DNA from 2 places in the Nonomuraea sp. LPB2021202275-12-8 genome. Region 2 is predicted to be linked to the other one. Evidence: riboswitches for the same ligand, from Rfam matches in the RefSeq annotation. Region 2 holds a riboswitch; the other holds the start of a gene.
What was found. A riboswitch is a leader RNA that binds a small molecule or an ion and turns the genes downstream of it on or off. The one in region 2 is predicted to bind cyclic di-AMP.
Positions count from the first base shown of each region.

Region 1: it holds a riboswitch for cyclic di-AMP, as region 2 does, so the genes downstream of both, V5E28_RS25840 (coiled-coil domain-containing protein) here and V5E28_RS09160 (C40 family peptidase) in region 2, are expected to answer to the same signal.

Region 1 is NZ_JBAHWD010000015.1:16,617-22,154, reverse strand. It holds gene V5E28_RS25845 (sensor histidine kinase) at 1-1,453, opposite strand, end outside; gene V5E28_RS25840 (coiled-coil domain-containing protein) at 1,587-2,576, opposite strand; cyclic di-AMP (ydaO/yuaA leader) riboswitch at 2,582-2,718, opposite strand; gene galT (galactose-1-phosphate uridylyltransferase) at 2,785-3,864, opposite strand; gene V5E28_RS25830 (DeoR/GlpR family DNA-binding transcription regulator) at 3,861-4,640, opposite strand; gene V5E28_RS49615 (50S ribosomal protein bL37) at 4,784-4,861, shown strand; gene V5E28_RS25825 (dihydrolipoyl dehydrogenase family protein) at 4,866-5,538, opposite strand, start outside.
Region 2 is NZ_JBAHWD010000004.1:136,962-142,499, forward strand. It holds gene serA (phosphoglycerate dehydrogenase) at 1-1,321, shown strand, start outside; gene V5E28_RS09155 (class I SAM-dependent methyltransferase) at 1,757-2,572, opposite strand; gene V5E28_RS09160 (C40 family peptidase) at 2,590-2,982, opposite strand; cyclic di-AMP (ydaO/yuaA leader) riboswitch at 3,247-3,387, opposite strand; gene V5E28_RS09165 (3-isopropylmalate dehydrogenase) at 3,487-4,533, shown strand; gene V5E28_RS09170 (branched-chain amino acid aminotransferase) at 4,713-5,538, shown strand, end outside.

The DNA.
Region 1 (5,538 bases), on a different contig from region 2:
CCCTCACCTCGCCCAGGGTGCGCTGGGCGATGGGGGAGAGCTCGCGCACCTCCTGGAAGGCCTTGTCCGGGTCGGAGCTGATGAGCCTGGCGGCGAGCTCGCCCTTGAGGACGATCGCTGACAGGCCGGATCCGAGGAAGTCGTGGACGTCCCTGGCGACCCGCAGGCGGGCCTGCAGCACCGCCATCCGGGCGAGCCGGTCCCTGGTCTCGTTCAGATGCCTTGTGACCTCGGGCAGGCGGCAGAGAGAGTAGACGCTGGTCACTCCCATGACCGCTCCGGAGAGCCAGTAGAGGCGGCTGGTGAGATAGTCGGGGTCCGGTACGAACGCCAGGCCCGCCAGGAACAGGCCGCCGGCGGCCAGGGACCATGGCGGCCGCACCCGCACCGTCACGGCGCCGACGGCCAGGAACACGGGCGGCAGCATGGCCGTGCCGTACAGGAGCAGCCCACAGGCCAGGACGACCGCGTGTGCCGCGAGGGTCCACGGCCAGACGCGCGGGCTCGGCGCGGTACGGCGAGGCGCGCCGTGATAGAGCTGCAGCCCGCTGGAGACGACCAGGACGGCGAGCGCCGCGGCCCATCCGGCCGCATCGGGGGACTGGCGCTCGTCCACGTTGACGAGCGTGACGGCGGAGACATTGATCACCACGAGGAGCAGGATCCACCAGGCGAATCTGAACATGACCGGGACCGGCACGCTCTGCGTGGGCTCGGCGGGCGCGGCGGCCTGCCGGTGCGTGTCGGCGATCTCACGGGCCGCGGAAAGGGCCCGCCGGGCGCGCTCCACGATCTCTGCCAGGCTCGCCCGGGCATCGTCCAGGCGGCGCCCCGGATCGGGCCCGGTGCCATCGCCGAGGCGGCGGGCCGTGCCGACGATGGCGGAAAGCTCCGTTCCGATGGTCGCCTGCAGGTGATGGGCGGTGCCAAGGCGGTCTCTGGCGACGGCGAGCCCGGCGAGCTGCTGCCGGTGCGCGTTCGCCAGCCGGACCCGTTCGGCGAGCCGGACCACCGCGAAGAGGCTGAGCCCGACGTTCAGGCAGGTCACCGCCCGCGCGGCGATGACCGCGGGGGAGTCCCAGTAGTACAGGCAGGAGACACCGGTGTCGGCGACCATGATCAGTGCGAACAGCAGCCAGGACGTGGGTGCCGCCAGGGCCAGCAGGACGGCCGAGCCGAGGACGCCCGCGATCGGCCCCCACGTGCCGCCGACGACGAGGTAGGGGCCGAAGGTCAGCAATGCCGTCACGGTCATCGGCAGGCCGGAGCCGAGCCGGTCGCGGAACACCATCAGCCCGTACACCGTGATCAGGGCGACGACCATCGGGATGGCGATCATCCTGTGCGGCAGGGGGCCGGCGCCGGGATGGAGGAGCTGGCCGACCCTGGCCGCGAGCAGGGCAAGGAGCGAGGCCGCGACCAAGGCCCGCGCGACCTGCGGTTTCAGCTCCATATGCCCTCCATGTGCAAAATGCATACGAAGGATACGCAAGCAGGCGGTCGGTCAGCTCGCCCGGATCACGGAGTGCGCCATCCGCCGCTTCGCCGGACGCGATCTCCCGACGTGGCCCGACGCCCCGCGGGGCTCACTGCATGGAGACGTGTACGTGGTCGTAGTGGTTCTCGGTGACGCTGCCGCGGTCCGACATCGCGCTCCAGCCGGAGCCGTGGTTGATCCGCTGCTTCCAGATGACGTACTTGACGCCGAGCTTGTCGCGGTTCTGGAGGGTCCAGGCGGCGATGCTGTCGCCCAGGACGTTGTTGACGGCACTGGGCATGCTGCCGCCGGTGCTCATCATGAAGTCGCACGCCCGGCCCAGGGGGTGCTCGCCACCGCCGCCGGAACGGAAGCAGCCCACCGAGAACGGCAGCCTGAAGTTCTTCTGGATCTGCTCGCGCATCGCCCGGGTGCGGCCGGTGATGTTGTCGGCGCCTGAGGGGAGCTGGGGGGCCCAGCTGCCGTCGGAGCGGCGGCCGGTGCTGAACGGGACGAGCTCCTGCAGCTTCTTCTGGATGTCCCCGATGACGTCCTTGGCGTCGTCGCGCTGCTTGGCCACCTCGGCGGTGTCGGCGCTGATGTCGCGGGCGAGCGCCGCCGCGTCGTCGGCGGCCTTCTTCTTCTCATCGCGCGCGTCGGCCACGCCCTGCACCACGGCCGTCTGATTGGCGGTGAGCTGCTCCAGCACGGCGGCGGCGGCGCCGTCGGGCGGCATCACGATGGTCGGCAGGGGCATGCCGCCGTTCTGATAGCGCAGCGAGGCCAGCTCGGCGACGCGCCGCTGGGCCGTGGTCAGCGCCTCGTCGGCCGTGTCCAGGCGCTTCTTGGCCGCTTCGGCGGCCTTCTGGGCCTCGGCCAGCTCGACGCGCTTGAGGTTGTAGCGCTCGATGAGTTTGTCGACCTTCTGGTTCAGCGCCTTGAGCTCGGCCCGGAGCCGGCTTTCGGTGGGCTTGGGGTCCGCGGTGGTGGTCGCCGCCGCTGGGCCGGAGACGGCGGCGGAGCCGGTCGCCGGGATGAGGGCCACCGCTGCCGCGGTGATGACGCCGATGGCCAGTTGCGCGGGGGACGCTGCCGCCACGTACGGGTTCCTCTCCCTCTGCCGGCCGGGTTAGCTGACGGGTTCGGGCAAGAGAGCTCCCTGCCACCGAAGCGGCTTCACCCCAAGTGCGGTGGGTCCCCGGCTCCCGGGCAACTCGCCCGGGATTAGGCGTTACACGACGTTACGGCCGTGCTTGAAGGGATATTAGTGGTAGATCACGAGTAATGCGACTCCAACCAGAAATCAATTAGTGATCTACCTGTGATCGAAGCATGCGCGCAGCCTCTTCCGGGAGCACGTCGTTGACGAAGGCGCCCATGGCCGACTCCGATCCTGCCAGGAACTTCAGCTTGCCGGGAGCCCGCCGGATGGAGAACAGCTCCAGGTGCAGGTAGCCCAGCTCGCGGTCCTGCCGTACCGGCGCCTGGTGCCAGGCCGAGATGTACGGCATCGCGACGTCGAACAGGCCGTCGAGCGCCCGCAGGACCGAGGTGTAGAGCGGTGCGAACGCCGCACGCTCCGCCTCCGACAGCGCCGCAAGGTCCGGCACCTGCCGGTGCGGATAGAGGTGCACCTCGAACGGCCAGCGGGCGGCGGCGGGCACGAAGGCCGTCCACAGCTCGTTGGCGGCCACCACCCGGGGCCCGGCCCGCTCGGCGTCCAGCACGTCGGCGTAGAGGTTGCGGCCGGGGTGGCGCTCGGCATAACGCCTGGCGGCGCCGAGCTGCAGCCTGGTCTTGGGGGTGACGTAGGGGTAGGCGTAGATCTGGCCGTGCGGGTGGAAGATCGTGATACCGATCTCCTCGCCCCGGTTCTCGAAGCAGAAGACCTGCTCCACGCCCTCGATCGCGGACAGCTCGGCCGTGCGGTCCGCCCAGGCCTCCATGACCAGCTCGACCTGCTCGTCGGAGAGCCGGGAGAACGAGGAGGAGTGCTCGGACGTGAAGCACACCACCTCGCACCGCCCTGCGCCCGGACGGACCTCACTCAGCCCACCAGGGTCCTGGTAAGAGCCGAAATTTCCGGAAAAGGAGGGGAATCGGTTCTCGAACACCACGACGTCGTAGTCGTGAGCCGGGATCTCCGAAGCCCTCGTGTCGGACGACGGGCACAGCGGGCACTCGTCGGCCGGAGGCAGGAACGTCCGGGTCTGCCGGTGCCCCGCCATCGCGATCCACTCGTCGGTCAGCGGGTCGTAGCGCAGCTCGGACGCCACCGGCCGGGGATCGAGCGGCCGGCGGTCGATCGCGCTCCGGTCGGCGTCGTCGCGCCGATCGAAGTAGATCAGTTCACGGCCGTCGGCCAGATGGGTGATGGTGCGCTTCACTGCGAGTCCTCCGCGATGATCAGTTCTCCGGCCCGTTCGACCAGCTCCATGCGTGCTTCCTCGGGCAACCCCGGGTCGCTGATGACGACGTCGGCCTCGGTCAGCTCGGCGATCGTGCTGATGCCGACCGTGTTCCACTTGGTGTGGTCCGCGGGCACGACCAGCCGGTGCGCGGCGCTCACCAGCTCCCTGTCAGTCTCGGATTCGAGCAGGTTGGGCGTGGTGAAGCCGGCGCGCACGCTCATCCCGTGCACGCCCAGGAAGAGGGTGTCCACGTGCAGCCGTCGGATCGCCGCCACGGCCACCGGGCCGACCAGCGCGTCGGAGGGGGTGCGGACGCCGCCGGTGAGCACGACGGTGCGGTCGGCGCGTGGGTTGCGGTGGAAGACGTCGGCGACGGGCACCGAATTGGTGATCACCGTGAGCTCGGGCACGCCGATCAGGTGGTGGGCCATCGCCCACGTGGTGGTGCCCGCCGACAGCGCGACCGCCGTGCCCGGCCGCACGAGCTGGGCGGCGCGGCGCGCGATCGCCTCTTTCTCCTGCTGCTGGCGGGCGGACTTGGCGGTGAAGCCGGGCTCCTCGGTGGAACCGGGGCCGAGCGCCGTCGCGCCGCCGTGCACCTTCTCCAGCAGCCCGCGCTCGGCGAGCACCTCGAGGTCGCGGCGGATCGTCATGTCGGAAACGCCGAGCTCGCGGACGAGATCGGCCACCCGGACGCCGCCGGCGCTGCGGACGCGTTCGAGAATCGCCTGCTGACGCTGCTGTGCGAGCACGCCCCCGCTCCTTCCAACAGATTCCACCAAATTATGACACGAATTTGTTGGGGAATGTTAGGTCATCGGAATGGCTTGTGCACAGCCGGCCGGGAAGGGAAGTTGGGGACACACGCCGTACCCCGATCATCGGAGGAGGAGCCATGGCCAAGCGAGCCCGCAAAGGCAAGGCGCGCAAGAAGAAGAAGGCCAACCACGGCAGGCGCCCCAACGCCAACTGACGGTTCAGCCGCCCGCGGTGAGCTCCCTCACCACGGGCGAGACCGCCCGGTGGAAGGCCGGATACGCGTAGATCATCTCGTCGAGCCTGCTCAGCGGGATCCGGGCGTGCACGGCCAGCGTCAGCATGCCGAGCACCTCACCGCCTGACGGCCCCGCGAACGTCGCCCCGACCAGGACACCGTCGGCCGCCACCAGCTTGACGAAGCCCTCGGCCTGCGCGATCCAGCCTCTGGTGCCCAGATCACCCACGGCCGTGCGTACGTCCAGGCCTCGCTCGCGGGCCTGCGCCTCCGTCAACCCGACGGAGCCGATCTCCGGATCGGTGAACGTCGCCCTCGGCACCGCGTGATACTCCGCGGGATGCACCGGCTCGCCCAGGATCTCCTTGACGATGATGTTCGCGTGATACGTCGCCATGTGCGTGAACGCCCCCTTGCCGACCGCGTCGCCCAGCGCCCACACCCCGTCCGTCACGCGCATCCGCTCGTCCGCGGGCACGGCGCGGGCGCTCTCGTCCAGCCCGAGCGCGCCCACTCCGAGCGCCCTGAGGTCGACCCGGCGCCCGGTCGCGACCAGCAGTTTCTCCGCCCGCACCCCGCCGAGCTCGAACAGCCCGCCGGCATGCGACACCGTCGACACCTTGGCGCCTGTCATGACCGTGATGCCCTCGTTCGCG
Region 2 (5,538 bases):
GGTGGTCAACGCCCCGACGTCCAACATCACCAGCGCCGCCGAGCAGACCATCGCGCTCATCCTGGCCAGCGCCCGCAACACCGCGCAGGCCCACGCCGCGCTGAAGAACGGCGAGTGGAAGCGGTCCAAGTACACCGGTGTCGAGCTCGACGAGAAGGTCGTCGGCATCCTCGGCCTCGGCAAGATCGGCCAGCTCGTGGCCCAGCGGCTGCAGCCGTTCGGCGTCGAGCTGATCGCCTACGACCCCTACCTGCCGCCGGCCCGCGCCGCGCAGATGGGCGTCAAGCTGCTCAGCCTCGAAGAGGTGCTCAAGCAGGCCGACTTCATCACCGTGCACCTGCCCAAGTCCAAGGAGACGCTCGGGCTCATCGGCGACAAGGAGCTGCACGAGGTCAAGCCCTCGGTGCGGATCATCAACGTGGCCCGCGGCGGCATCGTGGACGAGTCCGCCCTCTACTCCGCGATCAAGGAGGGCCGCGTCGCCGGCGCCGGCCTCGACGTGTTCAGCAAGGAGCCCTGCACCGACAGCCCGCTGTTCGAGCTGGACCAGGTCGTCGCCACCCCGCACCTCGGCGCCTCCACGCACGAGGCCCAGGAGAAGGCCGGCACCCAGGTCGCCAGGAGCGTGAAGCTGGCGCTGGCGGGCGAGTTCGTGCCCGACGCCGTCAACGTCCAGGGCGGCGCCGTCGCCGAGGACGTCAAGCCCGGCCTGCCGCTGGCCGAGAAGCTGGGCCGGGTCTTCACCGCGCTGGCCGGCGAGGTGGCCACCAAGCTCGACGTCGAGGTGCGCGGTGAGATCGCCTCCAAGGACGTGCGGGTGCTGGAGCTGGCCGCGCTCAAGGGCGTCTTCACCGACGTGGTGGAGGACTCCGTCACCTACGTGAACGCGCCGCTGCTCGCCAAGGACCGTGGTGTCAGCGTCGACCTGATCACCAGCTCTGACAGCCCCGACTGGCGCAACGTCATCACCGTGCGCGGCGTGCTGGCCGACGGCCGCCAGGTCTCGGTGTCCGGCACGCTCTCCGGCCCCCGGCAGATCACCAAGATCGTCGAGGTCAACGGCTACGAGATGGAGATCGAGCCGACCGCGCACCTGTCGTTCTTCACCTACACCGACCGCCCCGGCGTCGTCGGCGTGGTGGGCCGGATTCTTGGTGAGCAGGGCATCAACATCGCCTCCATGCAGGTGGCCCGCGACGTCAAGGGCGGCAAGGCGCTCATCGCGCTGACCGTCGACTCCGCGATCCCGGCCGAGGTGCTGGAGCAGATCGGCTCGGAGATCGGCGCCGAGAGCGGCCGCTCGGTCGACCTCGAGGACTGACTCCTCGGAAAGTCCGCTTCGAAGGGCCGCCTCCGGATGCCTCCGGCGGCGACCCTTTCGCTGTCTCAGAATGCGAGATAGTAGGACATCCAACGAGACAGCCCGGCTACCGCCAGGTAGTCTGGCGAACGATGCGCCAGGTTCTCGTACTTATTACCTGCCGCGGCGGGGCCTGTTAGGGCAGGTCGGCGACCCGTCGCGGTGAGCGGCGAGCCGTCGGCCGGTAAGTCCCTTCGTGCGGTCCGTGATCCGGACCCCGAGATCAGGCCCGGTCGGATTCGCGACCGGGATCCGACTTCACCTTCCCGACGCCTCGCGAAATGAGCTGAGTCCCATGTACGAGATGTATTCCTGGAACGGCGCCGACGAGCACGAGGACGAGGCGGCCCAGGCGCTGCAGACGGCGCTGGACCGCCGCGACAACGGCGGCGTCCCTCAGAACTCCAGCCGGTAGAAGGCCGCTGCCCGGGCCATCCCGGGCACCAGCTTCATCAGGCGAGCCGCCGCGCGGAAACCCGGCGGCAACCCGGGTCCGGTCAGGTCGAGCGCGCTCAGCATGGTCACGCAGCGCAGCTTCGGATGGATCGACAGCAGGTGCTCGGGGCCGTCGACGGCCCAGTGCATCCTGGCCTTCGCCCTGCGCACCGGCGTGTTGAGCACCTGCAGCCTGAGCCCGAGCCTGCTCAGGGCGTCGAACACGAGCTGCCCGCCGGCGAACCGGTCCACGATCCGCCGGACGAGCTCCCGGCCACCCGCCTCGTCGAGGTAGTAGAACAGCCCCTCGGCGATCACCAGCACCTGCCTGCCGTCGCCCGGCACCTGGTCCAGCCAGGCCAGGTCGGTGACCGACGAGCCGATCATCGTGTAGCCGGGCCGCTGCGGGAACAGGCGCCGGCGCAGCTCCACGACGTCCGGGTAGTCCACGTCGTACCAGTCGACGGTGGGCGGCGGGTCCAGCCGGTGGACGCGGGTGTCCAGGCCGCAGCCCAGGTGCAGCACCACCGCGTCCGGATGCGCGGCGAGGAAGCCGGTCGCCCACTCGTCCATGAACCGGGCCCGGAACGCCACCGAGGCGGCGCTGCGGCGGGTGATGCCCGTCTCAGTGAAGTCGTGGTCGATCCGCTCGATCGCCTGGACGGCCATGTCGTCGCCCAGGATCGGCTCCGGTGACCGCGCGTCCAGGGCCCTGCCGTACAGGGTGGCCAGGAGAGTCGCCTTCTCCTTGGTGAGATGCACCTTCTCGGCTGCCATGCCTCACACGCTACGTGTCACAGGGTGCTTGCGGTGGGCATGGCCGGGATCAAGGCGGGCTTCGAGGCCTGGCGCACGCCCTTGGGGTCGGGCCGTACCGCGCCCACGAAGGCGTCGCGGCGCCAGGCGGACAGGCGTTCCTCCTTGACGACGTCGCCGCTGTGCGGGGCGTGGACCATGTGGCCCGGTTTGGAGATCATGCCGACGTGGCCGAGGCCGCTGAAGAAGACCAGGTCGCCGGGCTTGAGGTCGTCCCAGGCGATCTTCCTGCCGAAGGCCGAGTACTGCTGGGCGGCCGTGCGCGGCAGCTTCACGCCGGCGCTTTCGTACGCCCTGAGCATGAGGCCGGAGCAGTCGTAGCCGCGCTCGCTCGTCCCGCCCCAGACGTACGGGATGCCGCGCTTGTCCATGGCGAAGGACAGGGCGGCCTTCCAGGCGGGCTGGGGGCGGCTGCGCTTGCGGATCTTCTCGACCTGGGCGGCGGTGAGGGTGACGCTCTTGGGGGTTTCGGCCGCGTGGGGGATTTCGGCGGCCTGGGGGGTTTCGGCGGTGCGGGGGGTTTCAGCGGTTTGGGGGGTTTCGGGGGTGTCCGCAGGGTCCGCGCTCGCCGGCAGTTGGGCGGCGGCGAGTACGAGACCCGTGGTGGCGAGGAGAATGGCGATGCGAGACAGGGGACTGTCCTTCCATACGGCCGGCCGGGTTAGCTGACGGGCTCGGGCTTGGAAGGCGCCCTACGGCGTTGATGCCGATTCGCCCCAGGTTGGGGTGGGTCCCCGGCTCCACACAGTGCTGTGTGGATTAGGCTGGGGGAACTCTAACGAAACGGTCAAATCCCCGCAAATAGGACAAAGGTAAAATGTCCGGCCCGTGAGATCATGTGTTCGTCAGCCGAGACGAGCCGGTAAGGTACGCCCATGGAGTCGCGCAACATTCGTCTGGCAGTCATCCCCGGTGACGGCATCGGCACCGAGGTCGTGGCCGAGGGGCTGAAGGTCCTCGATGCGGTCGGGACCAAGATCGAGGCCACCCGTTACGACCTGGGCGCCGCCCGATACCACCGCACCGGCGAGACGCTGCCCGACGCCGTGCTGCAGGAGCTGCGCGGCTATGACGCGATCCTGCTCGGCGCCGTCGGCGACCCCAGCGTGCCGCCGGGAATCCTGGAGCGCGACCTGCTGCTGCGCATCCGCTTCGAGTTCGACCACTACGTCAACCTGCGCCCGGTCAAGCTCTTCCCCGGCGTGGAGACGCCCCTCGCCGACACCCCGGCCGAGGACATCGACATGGTCGTCATCCGCGAGGGCACCGAGGGTCTCTACGCCGGCACCGGTGGCACCATGCGCCGTGGCACCCCGCACGAGATCGCCACCCAGGAGTCGCTCAACACCGCCTACGGTGTCGAGCGCGTGGTGCGCTACGCCTTCGACAAGGCGATGTCGCGCCCCCGCAAGAAGCTGACCCTGGTCCACAAGACCAACGTGCTGACCTTCGCCGGAGACCTCTGGCAGCGCACCGTCGACCGCGTGGCCGAGGAATACCCCGAGGTCACCACCGACTACAGCCACATCGACGCCGCCTCGATGTTCTTCGTGTCCCAGCCCGAGAGGTTCGACGTCGTCGTCACCGACAACCTCTTCGGTGACATCATCACCGATCTGGGAGCGGCCATCGCCGGGGGCATCGGCCTGGCCGCCAGCGGCAACATCAACCCCGAGCGCACCACGCCCAGCATGTTCGAGCCGGTGCACGGCAGCGCTCCCGACATCGCCGGGCAGGGCAAGGCCGACCCGACCGCCACCATCCTGTCGGTCGCCATGCTGCTCGACCACCTCGGCCTGGCCGCCGAGGCGGCCAAGGTGGAGCAGGCCGTCGCCGACGACATCGTCGAGCGCCTGGCCGGATGGGCCGGCCGCACCACCCAGGAGATCGGCGACGACATCACCGCGCGAGTATCGAGCTAGGGCCGCCCAGCTCAGCAAGCGCCTGGCGGTCCGACGAGGACCCGCCAGGCGCTTTTGCGTGTTTGAAGGGCGAAACCACCCCATCAGTCCCTTGCCATCCCAAATAGCGAGACAATAGGAAGTACGGACCGCCCTCACGGCAGTACCGGCCCGACATCGCAGAGAGAAGGACCCTCGTCATGACCATCGCTCAGAAGCTAAGCTTCGACGTGCAGCTATCCGACCACGCTCGCACCGCGGCCGAGCGCGAGCAGGTATTGGCGAATCCGGGATTCGGGCAGACCTTCACCGATCACATGATCTCGATCGACTACACCGAGGGCCAGGGCTGGCACGACGCCCGGCTCCAGCCGTACGGGCCGCTCACGCTCGACCCGGCCACCTCGGTCTTCCACTACGCCCAGGAGCTCTTCGAAGGGCTCAAGGCATACCGGCAGGTCGGCGGCTCCATCGTGACCTTCCGGCCCTATGCCAACGCCGCCCGGTTCAATCGCTCGGCGGTCCGCATGGCCATGCCCGAGCTGCCCGAGGAGACCTTCGTCGAGTCGCTCGAGCTCCTCGTCCGGACCGACCAGGAGTGGGTGCCGACCACCGAGGGCCACAGCCTCTATCTGCGGCCGTTCATCATCGCCACCCAGGTGGGCCTCGGTGTGAACTACCCGTCGAAGACGTACAAGTATCTGGTCATCGCCTCACCCGCGGCCTCCTACTTCACCGGCGGCATCAAGCCCGTCTCGGTCTGGCTCTCCACCGACTACACCCGCGCCGCCCCCGGTGGCACCGGTGCCGCCAAGTGCGGCGGCAACTACGCCGCAGCCTTCGTCGCCCAGCGCGAGGCCGTCGCGCACGGGTGTGACCAGGTGGTCTGGCTCGACGCCCACGAGCACCGCTACGTGGAGGAGATGGGCGGGATGAACCTGTTCTTCGTCTTCGGGAACAAGCTCGTCACCCCCGCCCTGACCGGGACCCTGCTGCCCGGCATCACCCGGGACTCCATCCTCTCCC